Regions from separate parts of the Streptomyces sp. NPDC002276 genome, predicted to be linked through region 2. Evidence: riboswitches for the same ligand, from Rfam matches in the RefSeq annotation. Region 2 holds a riboswitch; the other holds the start of a gene.
The links. Region 2 has a riboswitch for ZMP and ZTP ahead of ACWIHT_RS05980 (glycine hydroxymethyltransferase). Riboswitches for the same ligand answer to the same signal wherever they lie in the genome.
Positions count from the first base shown of each region.

Region 1: linked by a shared signal. The riboswitch ahead of ACWIHT_RS40670 (bifunctional 5,10-methylenetetrahydrofolate dehydrogenase/5,10-methenyltetrahydrofolate cyclohydrolase) and the one ahead of ACWIHT_RS05980 (glycine hydroxymethyltransferase) in region 2 are both predicted to bind ZMP and ZTP.

Region 1 is NZ_JBSFCQ010000024.1:314-4,714, reverse strand. Features, by position in the region: gene ACWIHT_RS40685 (nuclear transport factor 2 family protein) at 1-117, shown strand, start outside; gene ACWIHT_RS40680 (MarR family winged helix-turn-helix transcriptional regulator) at 190-684, opposite strand; gene ACWIHT_RS40675 (hypothetical protein) at 745-1,584, shown strand; ZMP/ZTP riboswitch at 1,634-1,718, shown strand; gene ACWIHT_RS40670 (bifunctional 5,10-methylenetetrahydrofolate dehydrogenase/5,10-methenyltetrahydrofolate cyclohydrolase) at 1,740-2,588, shown strand; gene ACWIHT_RS40665 (CU044_5270 family protein) at 2,589-3,479, opposite strand; gene ACWIHT_RS40660 (RNA polymerase sigma factor) at 3,567-4,088, opposite strand; partial or broken gene ACWIHT_RS40655 (cbb3-type cytochrome c oxidase subunit I) at 4,194-4,401, shown strand, end outside.
Region 2 is NZ_JBSFCQ010000002.1:194,137-198,537, reverse strand. Features, by position in the region: gene trpS (tryptophan--tRNA ligase) at 1-694, opposite strand, end outside; gene ACWIHT_RS05980 (glycine hydroxymethyltransferase) at 810-2,273, opposite strand; ZMP/ZTP riboswitch at 2,305-2,394, opposite strand; gene ACWIHT_RS05975 (hypothetical protein) at 2,518-3,363, shown strand; gene pdxR (MocR-like pyridoxine biosynthesis transcription factor PdxR) at 3,365-4,401, opposite strand, start outside.

The sequences.
Region 1 (4,401 bases), on a different contig from region 2:
GCCTACAGCGAGTCCTGTCAGTACGCCGACGGGACCCGGGTCCTCGCCGAGTCGATGCTCGTACTGGACGACGGCAAGATCACCCGGCAGACCATGATCCAGGCATGGGACGGCTAGCGAGGATGGCGCCGAAGGTCCGGGTCACCACCCGGCTGACCTGGACCTTCTCGGCGAGCACGGTACCGGCCGTCACCGCTGGGTCTCGACGGCGAGGACCAGTTTCCGCAGCAGGTCTGCGAGCGTCCGCCGCTCTGCTGGGGTCAGTGCTGCGAGCAGCGCGAGCTCGCCCGCTTCCTCCGCCGCCACATGCTCCTCAAGGACTGCGTATCCGGCGTCGGTGAGCCGTACCCGCACCCGCCGCCGGTCCCCCGTCTCATGAGTACGGGCGATCAGCCCCGCCTCCTCGACGGCCGCCAGCCGCGCGGAGAGCGCCCCGCGAGTCAGTCCCAGGAGTTCCGCCAGCTGTGACGGGCTCGTCTCGTACGGCGGCCCGAGCCTGCGCAGCATGAGCAGCACCTTGAACTGCCACTGCTTGAGCCCGTCGGCGTCTAGCACGTCCCGCCGCGCCTGACCGGCATGGCGCGACAGGATCGCCAGCCGGAAGAAGATCTCCTCCTTCACCGGGTCCATCCAGGCGAGTTCCTTCACCCAGTGCGCCACATGCCGGTCGACCGAGTCCTCCACCGTCTGCCTCCCGCAGTGGTTTTCTTGTGGATAGTTTTTCGCATAACTACCTTCCCCGTCATGACATCCCCAGCGAACGTGGTCATACCCGTCGAGGAACTCATCGCCGCCGCCCACGAGTTGAGCGTGACGGGACGATGGGAGCGCGCCTCGCGCCTGCTGGACGCGTGCACCGCCGTCGAACCGGACCCCCGGGCGCGGATCGCCCGCGCCGCCGCTCAAGTGGCCCTGGAACAGGACTGGTTCGCGGGCACGGACACCGCGACGGCACGTATCGAAGCGGCCGGGAAGGAGTTCCCGGGCGGCGACTGGGACGTGGACTTCGCGCGGCTGCGGAACACCTACCGACGGCTGCTCGTCGTCGACGGCCGGCTCCGGTTGGGCCCGGACGGGAAGGACCCGGAAGCCCTCACGTCTCTGCTCCGCGAGGCGACGGCACTGCGGGACGACGCCCCGGACGAGGGGCGCCGGGGCTGGGCGGAGATGTACCTCGGTCTGATCACGGACAACCACTTCGCCGACCTGGCGGGAGCACCCCCGCACTACACGTCCGCACTGCGCGCCGCCGAGTCGCGCGACGACCCGTTGCTGGCGCGCGAGGCCCTGCGCCACCTCGGCGACCACGACCACGACGCCGGTGACCACGACCTGGCCCTGCACCGCTGGCGCCGAGCGACCACGCTGGGCGCCGGCGCGGGCACGGTCCCCGGCACCCTGTCCCAGCTACTGCTGCTCGCCGTGCTGGCCCGGGACTCCGGCGACGAGGCGGGGGCCAGGGCACTCACGACGGAGGTCGCCCGCTGGGCGGAGGCCATCGGGGCGCCACGTCTCGCGGCGCAGGCCCGGGACTTCCTGGCAGGTGTCGACCCGACTGCACCGCCCGCGGAGAGCGGGTCCTGACGGCCGTAGGACCGGGTATGGGACCGGTCGTGGAGCCTCGGTTACGCTGTTCGTGGGTCGTGACTGGCGCTGAGGTGGAGCACCACCGTGGAGCGGCCCACGCGGAGTGAATGCCGTGCGCCTGGGCGATCGGTCAACCAGCTCAGGAGTGGATCATGTCCCAGGCACGGCTCATGGAGGGTACGGCGCTCGCCCGACGTATCGTCGAGGACACCGCGAAGCAGGCCGCCGACCTCACGGAACGCACCGGTACGGCACCCTGTCTCGCAACGGTCCTGGTCGGCGCGGACCCGGCCTCCGTCACCTACGTCCGGATGAAGCAGAACCGCAGCCGCAAGGCCGGCATCGAGTCCCGGCACGTCGAACTCCCCGCCACCACGACCACCGCCGAACTGGTCGCCACCCTCACCGCGCTCTCCGCCGACCCCACCGTCCACGGCATCCTGCTCCAGCACCCGATGGGTGAACACATCGACGAGCGGGCCGCGTTCGAGGCGATCGCGCCGGAGAAGGACGTCGACGGCGTGACCTTCGCGTCCTTCGCGGCGATGAGCTTCGGGCTGCCGGGCTTCGTGTCCTGCACGCCCGGCGGCATCATGCGGCTGCTCGACGAGTACGACGTCGACCCGTCCGGCAAGCGGGCCGTCGTCGTGGGCCGCAGCGCGATCCTCGGCAAGCCGGTCGGCATGCTGCTCCTGGCCCGCGACGCGACGGTCACCTACTGCCACTCCCGCACCCGGGACCTGTCTTCGGTGGTCCGCGAGGCGGACATCGTGGTCGCCGCCGTGGGCCGCCCCCGGCTGATCCGCGGCGAGGACATCAAGCCGGGCGCGGTCGTGCTCGACGCGGGCTACAACGCGGGCAACGTCGGCGATGTCGACTTCGACTCCGCCGCCGAGCGCGCCTCGCTGATCACGCCGGTGCCGGGCGGCGTCGGCCCGATGACGATCGCCACGCTCCTGGAACAGACCGTGACGGCCGCGGCCCGGCAGCTCGGGGTGTGATCAGCGTGTCCACGCGCTGTAGTCCATGACGTCCCCGGCCTTGACGCCGTACTCGGGCTGGTCCTTCGTGAAGGTGCTCTCCAGCCCGAGAACGGCGCCGGTCGCCGGGTCCATGATCAGCATCAGACGGCTGCCCGACTGCCGATACACATAGGCCTCCCCGCGCCGCCCGAGCCGGTCCGTCACCTCCCCCACCGGCCGCAGCCCCTCCGCCCCCGCGAGCAACCGCGCCAACGCGGCCGACTCACGCGCCCCGAGCGTCCAGTGGTCCAGCAACTCCTCGACGGCGGCGAGGAGTTCGGGAGTCGTCAACGGCGTCTTGCTGTACGCCGTCTCCCGGAGATACGCCCGCAGCCCCGCCACGTCGTGCGGGGGCCGGGCCTCGGGCGGGACATCGCTCCAACTCGGCGGATACGTCGTCTCCTTGACCACATGCCCGTCCTCGACGACACGCTCGGTGTGACTGTCGTCCGCGTTCCAGCGCACGATGCGTTCCTCGGGGATGGTGACCGGCGGTTTGTCGTCGGACATGCCGAGACTCCACGACTGCACGTGAGTTCCCTTGCGCAGCACGGGAGTTCCGTCGACCGCGACCGCCGCGGCGAGAGCGGCGAGCTGTTTCAGGGACACGGGCGTGGAGTGCGCCTGCACGACCAGGGGGCGGGGCGCCGCCACGGCGGGAGTACCGCTGGGCCCGCCCAGCAACAGCGTGAACACGGTCGCCAGCACGGCGACTCCGGCCACGAGACTCCAGAGCAGCCGACGACGCCGTTCGTGGAGCAGCCGGTTGAGCCGACGTGAGGCGTGGTGGTCGAGCGGTCCGTCACCGTAGAGGGGGCCGTCGGCCGTGAACGGGTTGGCGCCACGCAGGAGTTCAAGTTCATCGACCATGGCGTCGATCCTCCGGTCCAGCTGTGGCGCCCCTTAGGGGCGCGGGGAACTGCGCGACCAGCCACGACGGCGCGGCAGAATACTGATTCATCGCCCCGCCCCTCCCAGCACCACGAGACGATCAATCTCCGCTCTCAACCGTCGCCGCGCCCGATGCAATCGCATGGCCGCAGCCCGCACACCGCACCCCAGGACAACGGCGACCTCTTCCACACCCAGTTCCTCCCACGCCGTCAACCGCAGCACCTCCTGGTCGGCGGCCGACAACCGCGCGAGCGCCTCGTGCACCCACCCACCGGGCGCCTCCGCATCGGGCCCCACCGCGATCTGCCGCCCATGCGCGCTCTCGTCGTTGCCCAGCCGGTCGACAAGCCGCCGCCGGCGCCCATACCCCCGTACCGCGTTGGCCAGGCAGTTCCGGGCCACGCCGTACAACCACGGCAGCGGAGCCGACGGCAGATCCGCACGGCGGCGCCAGGCGACGGTGAAGACCTCCGCCACCACTTCCTCCACCTCACCGCTCCGCCCGTCCAGTCGCCGGGCAACGTAGCGGCTGACCGCCCAGTAGTGCTCGCGATAGGCAGCGGCGAAGATCTCGTCGTTGCTCATGTTCCGTTCGTGTCCGGCACCCGGGCGATCGTCACACCCGATTTCGTGATTCTCGTCGCGCCCGTCGAGTGTGACGGGCGGGCGGGGCGCGGACACAGGCGGGGCGTGAGAGACCTCAAGAGCATCAAGTGGCTGACGACCACGGATCACAAGACGATCGGCACGCTGTATCTGGTCACGTCGTTCGCGTTCTTCCTGATCGGCGGCGTCATGGCGCTGCTCATGCGCGCCGAACTCGCCAGACCCGGGCTACAGATCATGTCCAACGAGCAGTTCAACCAGGCGTTCACGATGCACGGCACGATCATGCTGC
Region 2 (4,401 bases):
CCGTGTCGGTGACCGCGCTCTTGACCTTCTTGGCGGTCGCCTTCGGGTCGTCGAGGAGGTTGATGAGGCCCTTCGGGGTGGACGCCGACTTGCTCATCTTGATCGACGGGTCCTGAAGGTCGTAGATCTTCGCCGTCTCCTTGAGGATGTACGGCTTCGGGATCGTGAAGGTCTCGCCGAAGCGGCCGTTGAAGCGCTCGGCGAGGTCGCGGGTCAGCTCGACGTGCTGGCGCTGGTCCTCGCCGACCGGGACCTCGTTCGCCTGGTAGAGCAGGATGTCGGCGACCTGGAGGATCGGGTACGTGAACAGGCCCACGGACGCGCGGTCCGAGCCCTGCTTGGCGGACTTGTCCTTGAACTGGGTCATACGCGCGGCCTCGCCGAAGCCGGTCAGGCAGTTCATGACCCAGGCGAGCTGGGCGTGCTCGGGGACATGGCTCTGGACGAAGAGCGTGCACCGGTCCGGGTCCAGGCCGGCGGCCAGCAGCTGGGCGGTGGCCAGCCGGGTGTTGGCGCGCAGGTCCGCCGGGTCCTGCGGGACCGTGATCGCGTGCAGGTCCACGACCATGTAGAACGCGTCGTGGGACTCCTGGAGGGCCACCCACTGGCGCACGGCGCCGAGGTAGTTGCCGAGGTGGAACGAGCCTGCGGTGGGCTGGATTCCGGAGAGCACGCGGGGACTGTCTGAGGCCATGTTTTTTATTGTCTCAGAGAGCTTGGGGGGTTCAGGTGCGTGGGGAACCGGCGGCCGGTGGGAGCTGGTCGCGCAGTTCCCCGCGCCCCTGGGTGAGCTGCCCCAAGGGAGTTGATCAGCCGAGGTCGATCTCCGGGTACAGGGGGAAGCCGGACACCAGGTCCGTCGCCCTGCGCGAGATCTCGTCGGACACCTTCGCGTCCAGGACGTGGCTCGCCTTGCTCGGCGCGCCCGACTTCGTCGTGCCCGGCTCGGTGGTGGTGAGGACGCGGTCGATCAGGGACGCCACCTCGTCCATCTCCGCCGTGCCGAGGCCCCGCGTGGTCAGCGCGGGGGTGCCGATGCGGATGCCGGAGGTGTACCAGGCGCCGTTCGGGTCGGCCGGGATCGCGTTGCGGTTGGTGACGATGCCGGAGTCCAGGAGGGCCGTCTCGGCCTGGCGGCCGGTGAGGCCGTACGACGTCTCCACGTCGATCAGGTTCAGGTGGTTGTCCGTGCCGCCCGTGACCAGAGTCGCGCCCCGGCGCATCAGGCCGTCCGCCAGCGCGCGGGAGTTGTCGACGATGCGCTGGGCGTAGTCCTGGAAGGAGGGCCGGCGCGCCTCGGCCAGGGCCACCGCCTTGGCCGCCATGACGTGCGGGAGCGGGCCGCCGAGGACCATCGGGCAGCCGCGGTCGACCTGGTCCTTGAGGGAGTCGTCGCACAGGACCATGCCACCGCGCGGGCCGCGCAGCGACTTGTGCGTGGTGGTGGTGACGATCTGGGCGTGCGGGACCGGATCGAAGTCGCCGGTCAGGACCTTGCCCGCGACCAGGCCCGCGAAGTGCGCCATGTCGACCATGAGGGTCGCGCCGACCTCGTCGGCGATCTCGCGCATGACGCGGAAGTTCACCAGCCGGGGGTAGGCGGAGTAACCGGCCACGATGATCAGCGGCTTGAAGTCGCGGGCCGACGCGCGCAGGGCGTCGTAGTCGATGAGGCCGGTCGCCGGGTCGGTGCCGTAGGAGCGCTGGTCGAACATCTTGCCGGAGATGTTGGGGCGGAAGCCGTGGGTGAGGTGACCGCCGGCGTCCAGGGACATGCCCAGCATGCGCTGGTTGCCGAAGGCCTGGCGCAGCTCGGCCCAGTCGGCGTCGGAGAGGTCGTTGACCTGGCGGACGCCCGCCTTCGCGAGGGCGGGGACCTCGACGCGGTCGGCGAGGACCGACCAGAAGGCGACGAGGTTGGCGTCGATGCCGGAGTGCGGCTGGACGTAGGCGTGCCGGGCGCCGAAGAGTTCGCGCGCGTGCTCGGCGGCGAGGGCCTCGACGGTGTCGACGTTGCGGCAGCCGGCGTAGAAGCGGCGGCCGATGGTGCCCTCGGCGTACTTGTCGCTGAACCAGTTGCCCATCGCGAGCAGGGTGGCCGGGGAGGCGTAGTTCTCGGAGGCGATCAGCTTGAGCATCTCGCGCTGGTCGGCGACTTCCTGGCCGATGGCGTCGGCGACGCGCGGCTCGACGGCGCGGATCACGTCGAGGGCGGCGCGATAGGCCGTGGACTCGTTCGAAAGGGCGGAGAGAGGCGCGGAATTGTCGGGCATGGGGACCTCCGGACGTGGCGTTCGGCGTTCACGGTACGGCCCAGGCGCACGGCACACATTCCTGCTCGGGCCGCTCCCCGATGGTCGGTCCCATCCCAGCGCGCCAGTCACGGCCCGCCGGTCAGCCTACCGGGCGGGCCGGACGGGTCGGCTCGTGCGTCCAGCATCTGGAGTTCGGTGAGAGTCCCCGCGAGGAGGGCCTTGGCGATCTCCCCTCCCCTAGAGTCCCTTTGTGCTCTTTGGAATGGTGTGCGCGCTCGGCGCGGCGATCTGCTTCGGTACGGCGACGGTCCTCCAGGCGGTCGCCACGCGGGCGGCGACGACGGGTGGGGGCGGGGACGCGGCGCTGCTGCTGCGGGCGCTGCGGCAGTGGCGGTACATGGCGGGGCTCGGGCTTGACGGGCTGGGGTTCGTGTTCCAGATCGCGGCGCTGCGGTCGCTGCCCATCTACGCGGTCGGGGCGGCCCTGGCGTCGAGCCTCGCGGTGACGGCGGTGGTCGCCGCGCGGCTGCTGAAGGTGCGGCTCAGCGGGATGGAGTGGGCGGCCGTCGGTGTGGTGTGCGCGGGGCTCGCGATGCTGGGGCTGGCGTCGGGGGCGGAGGGGGACCGGGCCGGTTCCATGGCGTTGAAGTGGGCGATGTTGGGGACGGCCGGTGCGGTGCTGCTGCTCGGGCTGGTCGGCGGTCGACTGCCGGAGCGGGGGCGGGCGTTGACGCTCGGGCTCGGCGCCGGGTTCGGGTTCGGGGTCGTCGAGGTGGCGGTCCGGCTGATCGACTCGCTCTCGCCGTCGACGCTGGTCGGCAACCCGGCGACGTACGCGCTGCTGGTGGGTGGGGGCGCCGCGTTCCTGTTGCTGACGACGGCGTTGCAGCGGGGGTCGGTGACCACGGCCACGGCGGGGCTGGTGATCGGGGAGACGATCGGGCCCGCGGCGGTGGGGGTGGTGTGGCTCGGGGACCGTACGCGGGACGGGCTGGAGTGGCTGGCGGTGCTGGGGTTCGCGGTGGCGGTGGTGGGGGCGTTGGCGTTGGCGCGGTTCGGGGAGGCGCCGGAGGAAGCGTCCGACCAGGCCTCCGTGGAGACCGTGTAGGTCACGGCAGCACCCTGCACAGCGCCTCCACCGCTCCCGCCCACGCGTGGTCCGGCGGAGTGCCGTAGCCCACGACCAGGGCGTCCAGGGGGTCGGCCTGGGCCTGGTCGTGGCGGTAGGAGGAGAGGGGGTGGAGGGCCAGGCCCTGCCAGGCGGCGGCCTGGACCACGGACTGTTCGGTGCCGGGCGGAAGGCTGAGGACGGCGTGGAAGCCGGCCGCGATGCCGGTGACGTGGACGTCGGGAGCGTGCTGGGCGAGGGCTTCGACGAGGTTGTCGCGGCGGCGGCGGTAGCGCAGGCGGGCGGCGCGGACGTGGCGGTCGTAGGCGCCGGAGGTGATGAACTCGGCGAGGGTCAGCTGGTCCAGGACACCGCAGGTGTCGACGGCGCCCTTCGCCCTCGACACCTCCTCCGCGAGTGACGGGGGCAGGATCAGCCAGGCCAGGCGGAGGCCGGGGGCGAGGGACTTGCTGGCGGTGCCGAGGTAGACGACGTGGTCGGGGTCGAGGCCCTGGAGGGCGCCGATCGGCTGGCGGTCGTAGCGGAACTCGCCGTCGTAGTCGTCCTCCAGGACCAGGCCGCCGGTGCGCCGGGCCCAGTCGACGGCGGCGGAGCGGCGGTCGTGGCGGAGCGGGACGCCCATGGGGAACTGGTGGGCGGGGGTGAGCAGGACGGCCGGTTCGTCCGTCAACTGCCCTGGATTCGTGCCCCGTTCGTCGAAGGGGAGCGGACGGGTGCGCAGACCGGCCCTGTCGAGGAGCTGCCAGTGCGCGGGCAGGCCGTAGGACTCCACCGCGATCGTGTGGGCGCCGCGGGCCCGTAGTGCCGTGCCGATCAGCCGCAGGCCGTTGGAGATGCCCGCGCTGATCACGATGTGCTCGGGGTCGGCGCGGACGCCGCGGGCCCGGGCGAGGTAGGCGGCGAGGGCGGTGCGCAGTTCGATACGGCCGCGGGGGTCGCCGTAGCCGAGGGCCTGGTACGGGGCGGCGGTGAAGGCGCGGCGGGCGGCCTTGAGCCACTCGGTGCGGGGGAAGGCGG